DNA from 2 places in the Bacillus sp. 7894-2 genome. Region 2 is predicted to be linked to the other one. Evidence: predicted binding sites of a transcription regulator. Region 2 holds the regulator's gene; the other holds the start of a gene.
What was found. Region 2 encodes NrdR, which represses ribonucleotide reductase genes. Its sites were predicted from a motif close to AACACNATATATNGTGTT; they were not measured.
Positions count from the first base shown of each region.

Region 1: a site for NrdR is predicted at 2,553-2,570, ahead of CHI10_RS13815 (vitamin B12-dependent ribonucleotide reductase). Genes of this name have one in related genera too.

Region 1 is NZ_NPDG01000090.1:13,930-18,363, forward strand. It holds gene CHI10_RS13815 (vitamin B12-dependent ribonucleotide reductase) at 1-2,403, opposite strand, end outside; gene CHI10_RS13820 (lipoate--protein ligase family protein) at 2,753-3,589, opposite strand; gene CHI10_RS13825 (rhodanese-like domain-containing protein) at 3,772-4,155, shown strand; gene gcvPB (aminomethyl-transferring glycine dehydrogenase subunit GcvPB) at 4,203-4,434, opposite strand, start outside.
Region 2 is NZ_NPDG01000097.1:16,366-20,799, reverse strand. It holds gene dnaI (primosomal protein DnaI) at 1-589, opposite strand, end outside; gene CHI10_RS14290 (replication initiation and membrane attachment family protein) at 589-2,019, opposite strand; gene nrdR (transcriptional regulator NrdR) at 2,160-2,624, opposite strand; gene CHI10_RS14280 (hypothetical protein) at 2,727-3,131, opposite strand; gene speD (adenosylmethionine decarboxylase) at 3,266-3,640, opposite strand; gene CHI10_RS14270 (glyceraldehyde-3-phosphate dehydrogenase) at 3,963-4,434, opposite strand, start outside.

The DNA.
Region 1 (4,434 bases), on a different contig from region 2:
AACATGCTGCTTTGATTTTTCTTTTTTGACTGTGTCATTACCATCAAAGCTGTTCTCTTCAGCTTTCAGCGTCAATACTTGAGAATCGCGTGATCCGTCCACATATACTGTTCCTCCCTTTGCACCGCCGCGGTATAAGCGTTCATACACCTTTTCAACCTGTTCAACACTGTAGCCTTTCGGTGCGTTGACAGTTTTACTAATCGAGCTGTCGATCCAGCGCTGAATCACACATTGAACATCTGCGTGCGCTTCTGGAGCAAGATCCATCGCTGCGATAAACCACTCAGGCAGATTTTCAGGATCTGCATCCGGATTGCGGTCTAAATATTCCTGAACAATATCTGCCTTCACTTCAATGAACTTGCCTAAGCGGCCGCTTCTGAAGTATGAGAAGGAGAAATATGGTTCAAGGCCTGTAGAAACACCAACCATGGTCCCTGTGGATCCCGTAGGAGCAACGGTTAGAAGATGTGAATTGCGGATTCCGCTTTCTAAAATAGAAGCACGGATATCCTCAGGCATTTTCTGCATGAAGCCTGTTTCGGTAAAAGCTTTGCGCAGGCGATTTGTTTCTTCAGGATTTTCACCTGTTAAGAACGGGAAGCTTCCTTTTTCCTCCGCAAGCTTTACAGAAGCTTTGTATGCTGATGTAGCAATGGTCTCAAAGACTTTATCAATCAGCACGTTGCCTTCTTCAGAGCCATATTCTGTTTCACAATAGATGAGCAAATCATGAAGCCCCATAACGCCAAGACCAACTCGCCGCTCGCCTAATGCCTGCTTTTTGTTCTCTTCAAGGAAGTATGGTGTAGCATCTATTACATTGTCCTGCATCCGTACACCTACTTCAACAGTACGCTTCAGCTTTTCAAAATTAACAGTTTTATTTTCTTTATCTGCCATTTCTGCAAGATTTACTGCTGCAAGGTTGCATACAGAATTTGGCGCCAGAGGCTGCTCGCCACATGGGTTTGTAGCTACAACCCTTTGTCCGTATGCCTGTGCATTCGTCATGTCGTTTGCGTTATCGATAAAGAAGATGCCTGGTTCAGCTGAGTATGTTGCACAGATGTTAATCAGGTTCCAAAGCTCTTTCGCTTTAATTTTACGGTGAACGCGGACTTTATAGCCTAGTTTTGCCCAATCTCTGACATCACCGACTTTATGCCATTCTTCGTTGTATGTTTTCATCGTTTCGGCATCATAGGATTCAACATCAGGGAAACGAAGCTCATATTCTCCATCATTTTCAACCGCATCCATAAATTCTTTCGTGAGGCAGACTGAAATGTTTGCTCCTGTAAGGAACTCAGAGTTATGAACACTATAAGTACCGCCAGCCGCCAGCTTCTCCTCAGCATCTTTTATGATGTTTTCACTGAAGCCGCCATAGCCTGGAATGCTTTTATAATTAATAATGCCCTGGTACATGGCAATTTCCTGTTCATTAAATGGAGTAAATTTCAGTTTTTCTTTAGCATATTTTTTTATTGTTTCATCATTTGTATTTTCAAGAAGGAAGCGTAAAATTCTCGGGTTTTGCATTTTCGAGATGATGAATTCGATAATGTCCGGATGCCAATCGGATAGCATAATCATCTGCGCACCTCTGCGGGATCCCCCCTGCTCCACCAGGTGTGTAAGCTTCGCAATATCATCCAGCCAGGAAACCGAACCGGAGGATTTGCCGTTTACACCTTTGGCCAGTGTATTGCGAGGTCTCAGAGTTGAACCGTTTGTCCCTACTCCGCCGCCGCGGCTCATGATCTCCATTACCTGCTTGCGGTGCTCGGAGATTCCTTCACGGGAATCCTGCACGAATGGCATTACATAGCAGTTGAAATACGTAACATCTGTGTCAGCACCAGCTCCATACAGCACGCGGCCAGCCGGAATGAAATTCAGGTTTTTCAATTCCTGATAGAACTTCTCAAACCATTCTTTTCTCTTTTCTTCGGTCTTCTCAACCGATGCAAGGCCTGTTGCGTTACGCTTGGCGATTTGCTCATAGAAGATTTCCAAAGGCTTCTCGATTACATCAAGAGGCTTTGTAATAATGCCTGTTCTCGATTCTTCCGGATCATCCAGCACTCCTCTGTAATCTTCCTCTACTAAAACCTTGGCTGTCTTGTTTTCCCAGTCAATATCGAGGATGTAGCCTAAGCCGCGTGCAGGAAATTTGGGATCTTCCTTAATGGTGAGGACAACGAAGTCACCGTTTGTGAGTGTCACTTTCTCGGTGTCTTTGAAGGTATAGCGATCTAGCATAACCAAGCGGGAAACACCTTTGTGGGTCATTTTCATATCTGAGGTTACTGGGTGAACCTGAGGAAAGAGACGGATGTCCTTGTTTAAACGTTCAATGTTCAATTTCATTTTTTGTCCTAGAGCAACAGACATTGTTACAACTCCTTCTAAATTCAATTATCTAATTAATGTGTGTAAGTATTCTGTCAGATAGAGTAAATCTATCTGTTTTAAAAGAGTACCCTAAAGTTACCATAACTCAAACCTCAAAATCAATATATAGTGTCCTAAATATTTTCGACACCACTACATATTGTGTCTGATTCAACTGAATCTGATTTTGTCAAACTTAAAATATACTAAAATTTAAAGAAAAACAGAGTTAACAGCCGATTTCCGACATTTAACGATAAATTTTAACATATTTTGAAGCTTGCACTTTTCCAAAGCAATAATTGGAAAATTATTCATTAAAAAAAGAGAAAAAGCGACTTAGCCGCTTTTATCTCTTATAGTTCCAGTCATCACTTTCATATCGTTCTTTTGCGATTTTTTGCACATATGCCATCTCTTCATCTGAAAGCTCGTAAGGTTCCAGTACAATGTCCAGGCCTTCCTCAAACCCTTTCTTGAAAGCTGCCTTAGCCTGTTCAAGAGTAATATTTTCTGCTGTCAGCTCGTTTATGGCAACAGCTTTATTTTTAAAAGCCTTTTGCATTCTCTCTTTTACCCGGTCATTAGGATATTTGAATAAGCTGAACAGCTTGTCTTCATCCAAATCAAGCAAAATAGAGCCATGCTGAAGGATTACACCTTTTTGTCTTGTTTGTGCACTCCCTGCTACTTTACGTCCTTCTACAACAAGTTCATACCAGCTTGGGGCATCAAAACAAACAGCAGATCGTGGATTTTTTAGAGAGTCTCTTTCTTCAGCCGTCTTTGGTACAGCAAAATAAGCTTCCATTCCCAGAGCGTGAAAACCTTTTAGAATTCCTTCAGAAATGACTCTGTATGCTTCAGTTACTGTACTCGGCATTTCCGGGTGGACTTCAGGAACGATGACACTGTATGTGAGTTCATGTTCGTGCAGCACCCCTCTTCCGCCTGTTGGTCTGCGGACGAACCCCAGGCCATGCTGCTTCACTGCTTCCATATCTATTTCTTTTTCAACCTTTTGGAAGTATCCAATTGAAAGAGTTGCAGGATTCCAGCCGTAAAACCGGATTACAGGTGGCATCTTCCCTTCACTGTTCCAATCAAGCAAGGCTTCATCCAGAGCCATATTAAAAGAAGGCGAACCTTCTCCTGAATCGATAAACCGCCAAACTTCTTTAGTCATATGTAACCCTCATTTTCAATTTCTTTAACTGGTCATTTGCGGTTATTAGTCTAACAAAATTCCGATGAAAATTAAAGCAAGTTGAATTTCCATAACAAATTTTCCTGATTTCCTTTACTCCAATCAGGAAAGACTTATATAATATTAGTTGGCTTACCTATGCGTGAAAGGAGAAAGACATATTGGAAACACTTTATTTCATTCTTATCATTTTGGGTGCAATCATTACCTATTCTGTCATAACATGGTTTTATCAGCGCCGAATTGTTAAAACGCTTACTGAAGACCAGTTTAGAGAAGGCTATAGAAAAGCCCAGTTAATCGATGTTCGCGAACCAAATGAATTTGAAAACGGCCATATTTTAGGTGCACGCAATATACCGCTTTCACAAATGAAAATGCGCATGAAAGAATTGCGTCCGGACAAGCCAGTCTACTTATATTGCCAGAGCGGCATGAGAAGTGCGAGAGCTGCCCAGTTTTTGCACCGTAAAGGCTACAAAGACCTTTCACACCTGCAGGGCGGGTTTAAAAAATGGTCCGGAAAAGTGAAGGCGAAAAAATAATATGTTATTTTAAAAGGCCCCGTCAGTTTGACGGGGCCTCTTGTTTATTATTGCTTTTGGTAACGGAGAACCGGCTTTCTTGCAGCCATGGTTTCATCCAGACGGCCAATAACTGTTGTATGTGGTGCTTCCTGAACAATCTCAGGGTTTTCCTCAGCTTCTTTTGCAATTTGAATCATCGCGTCGACAAAAGCGTCCAGCGTTTCTTTGGATTCTGTTTCAGTCGGCTCAATCATGATGCACTCTTCCACGTTAAGAGGGAAATAGATGGTTGGCGGA
Region 2 (4,434 bases):
GAACATAGACAATCATGGACGATACTTTCCGGCTTGCAAGCTTATTGGCAATAGCACCAAGCAAATAAGATTTGCCTACACCGAACTTGCCGTAAAAGTAAATCCCCTTTTGCTTGGACCCCGGCTGGTAGTCCATTACAAAGGATGCAGCCTTATCCACAGCCTCAATGCGGTCGTCATCATCATATATCGAATCAAAAGTGGCATGAAGGATATCTGTTGGCACATATAAACTCTGAATTAATTTTTCATTTCTCCGCTTTTCATCGTGCATGATCTTGCGCGGGCACTTATCATACTTCAGATCGATTGATCCTCTTTGAATCACAAGTTCCGGATGATAGCCCTGCATAAAATTCACACAGCCCTCCAGGCTCGGACATTTATTGCATTCCTTGCTCTGCTGCGTATATTCAAAGAGCTTGCTAAGACTCTTTTCAACCATTTCAGATGTCAATTCATCCCGATGAGTTTGGATAAAAGCCTTCACTTCAGGGTGATTAAGCGTTTGGTCCCTCATCATTTCATATCTTTTTTGAAAACCTTCATTGCCCGCAAGGCGCCTTAATGTCTCGTTAATTTTTTTCATCAATCAGTCACCTCCTGTGATCGCAGTTTTTTTAATTTTTCTTTAAGTTCCCTTTTTTTCAATTCCCGCTCATACTGTTCCTTCTCGCTGTTTTCCTGTTGGGCCTGTTCCTTCTTGGCGGCTTTGCTGCTATTTTCATCAAACCAGTCCGGAAGCATCTCTGTCCTGATCGGCTTCCTTTTGTTCCCCGTTGGGCCTGCTGTTTTCTTTCCTTCTGCCCAATCAAGGTATTGGCGATGTTCTTTTTTAGCTAATTCAATGGCTTCCTGGGGTGTCTTAATTTTCTTTCTTGCCCAGTGGCCTGCTATTTTTTCTACGTACCCTTTGGTCAGCTTCATATCTGTTTTGAGCATAACATATTGAATCAGCACATTAATTACCCCGGGTAAAAGCTTTTGCTGGAACATGACATCTTCTATAATCTGCAGATCGCCTTTCGAAGGTTCCGCTCCCCCGGATATATCTTTTAAAAGCTGCCTTGGTGAGGTAATTTCCAAATAACGGATCAATTCTTCCTCCTGTGTTTCAGGCTGTTTTTTTTGAGCCTGATGGATAGCAGGCTGAACCCTGTCAATCAGGGATGGAAGCATATCCTGGTTTTGGAATTGATACCAATCACGTGCCGATTTTCTTAATTCATCAATGTTTATCTCATTATCTTCATTCACGGCGCTGATGACAATGTTTTTCATCTGGATGGGGTCAATTCCATATAAAAAGGCAAGATTGCTGATGGATTCCTTCACTTTAATTGTAAGGGCTTTTTTTGGTACAAGCGATTCGTTCAGTCCTGCCTGAAGCAATTCAAAATTAAAATCTTCATTCCCGATTTGAATGCCTTCCTGCTCCCGCCTTCCAATATACCCTTCCTCATCTGTTTCATTCATCAGCTGTACCACTTCATCGTCAAACGAACCAGGGTGCCCGGATTGAAATACATCCTGGAAAGCTTTCGTTACTTCCTTATACCCTCTGGCCGGCTGCACCTTCTGATCTGAGAAGAAACGCTTGAGTCTCATAAATTGATTTTTGCCCAACTTCTTATAAAGATAGATATTGAGCATGCCGTCAAGGAAGAATTGTTCAGGTGTCAGCGGTGGAAGAAGTTCGTAAACGAATGACCTTGTTTCTTCATCCTTATTAACATATACCTTTAAGAGTCCTATACCTTCAAGCTTGAGACGGGCTTCATAAATATCTTTAAGCCCCATCCCCATAAAATTCATTAAACTATGGTGTGAATTTGAAGATGACCATAGCCGGTTTTCTTCAAGCTCTGCCCATAAAGTCATATACAGACTGAAGCACACAGAGCCAATGAGCGGCTGGTATAACAGTGTCAGCACTTTCCGGTCATAATCATGCAAAAGCCCGCTGGCTGCTACTGTATATCGATCAATGGGGAGCATCTCCTGCCAATGCTGGGCCATGGTGTTCACCTTTTTCTATTTAAAATTTTTTTCAGGCTGTTCATCAAAAGCATATCCCGCAAAAAAAAGAGCCAAAGAAAAACCTTCAGCCCATCAGCCTAATTCATCAAAAATCAGAGGCAGCGGCAAAACTGACCTGATTATAATTGTTGCTCTTTTTTAATTAGTTCCTTGAGTTCATCAATAAACACATTGATATCTTTAAATTGCCTGTATACTGATGCGAAACGGACATATGCGACCTCGTCCACATTTGCGAGTCTGTCCATGACCATTTCGCCAATTTCATCGCTTTTTATTTCAGAGACACCATTGCTGCGGAGTTCCTTCTCCACTTCAAAAGTAATGTCCTCCAGATCTTTAAGGGCTACCGGCCTCTTTTCACATGCTTTAATAAGGCCTCTCAGAATTTTTTCCCGGCTGAATTCCTCTCTCGTTCCTTCTTTTTTCACAACGATTAATGGAATTTCTTCCACTTTCTCAAAAGTCGTAAACCGGTATCCGCATTTCTCGCATTCCCTTCTGCGGCGGATGGACCGGCTGTCATCCACAGGACGGGAATCGAGCACACGGGTATTATTGTTTTGGCATGAAGGGCATCTCATACAATCAGCTCCGAATTTTTTTATAAGTTGGCTTTAGACTAATTACCGAATATTATTTGATACTCTTATCTTATAAAAAAGGAGTTGACAGTACAAGTAGAACTATTTATCTGCGTTTCTTGCAGAACCGAGAAAATCATGCCGTTTATTTAATTTTTCATAAATCGAAAGAACTTCTCTCTTAAGAATTGGATGCACACCTGCCGGTGAGGACTGCTCAGTTGAAATATTGATATCTACAGCCGTTTCAAATGGCCTGACAGTCACGACTGTCACAATGGCAAAACAGGATTTGTCTTTTTTAAGTTCTGCTGCAATCTCGCCGTGTTCTTTGGAAGTGCTGAGAATATTCACATTATGGTCTGCTTTGAATAACTCTTCAATCGTCTGCATCATTTGTGCTGTATTGGTTCTATAGTATCTTGTAGTGAGCTCAGGATCAGAGTGGTTTTCGTTTGTTTCACACTGCTTTTTATAGCGGCTGGCAAGCTGCCTGAAAATTGACATTCTCTTTCCTCCGTATATTATTTGTATCCTTATTGTACTATTTTTTATAGAGATACTAAAGGCAATGGGATTTTAGGCAAAATAAAAAGAGGTGTATTATGATACACCTCTGGATTGCCTAAGATTATTCTTTATTAAAGTACTTGAGCTTGTTTAACTTGAACTGGACCCATACCGCGAGGAATTTCGATATTCTCACGCGTTTGAGCTCCTAACGCTTCTGCAATAAAGTCTGCAGCGATGTTAGGGTCAAGATCTCCACACGTATACACATCAATGCTGGCATAGCCATGCTCCGGGAAGCTGTGAATAGTTAAATGAGATTCAGAGATGATCACCACTCCGCTTACACCCTGTGGCGCAAACTTATGAAATGCAACCTCGCGAATTTCAGCACCAGATTTTAATGCAGCATTTACAAATGTCTGCTCAATAAAATCCATATCATTTAACTTTTCAAAATCGCATCCCCAAAGTTCTGAGATAACGTGACGACCCATAGTTTCCATATTCAAATTTCCCCCTTTAAACTTTTAAGCTATTAATTAATGAAATTCCAGATTTATACTGGTCTATAACTACCACGGGGGAAAGTTAGTCCAGAGAGGTCCTAACCCTTTAAGTAGCTACCATACCAAAACCTCGGAGAAGTTCACGAGGATTAGTATACTTTGTTTAATTTTTTTTTGCAACACATTGTAATACATTTTTTTTGGCAAAATTTCTGAAGACTTTTCCTTCTCAGGATTAATTTTGTCCAATAAAAGGAGCCTGCCGGGGAATGGCAGGCTTTAAGGGTATGGGTAGTTTTATATTAAAAGAGATTGGCAATTATCCAACCTTTACGGCAGATGCCTGAAAAAGTTCCTGTGCAACATATTTTGTCAAGTCTACGACACGGCAAGAATAGCCCCACTCATTATCGTACCAGGCAAGCACTTTCACTTTGCTGGTGCCGATTACCATAGTAGATAATCCATCAATGATGGCAGAGTGTTCATTTGTGTTGAAATCGATTGACACTAAAGGTTCGTCAGTAATATCCAGGATACCATGCAGAGACCCTTGTGAAGCTGTTGCGAATGCCGCATTCACTTCTTCAATTGTAACGTCGCGCTTTAAGTCTACCACGAGGTCAACTAAGGAAACGTTAGGAGTTGGCACACGCAGTGCCATTCCATGCAATTTGCCCTTTAAATGAGGCAATACCAGCGACAAAGCTTTGGCAGCACCAGTGGAAGTCGGGATGATCGACTGTCCGCAAGCACGTGCACGGCGCAGGTCCTTATGCGGGTTATCAATA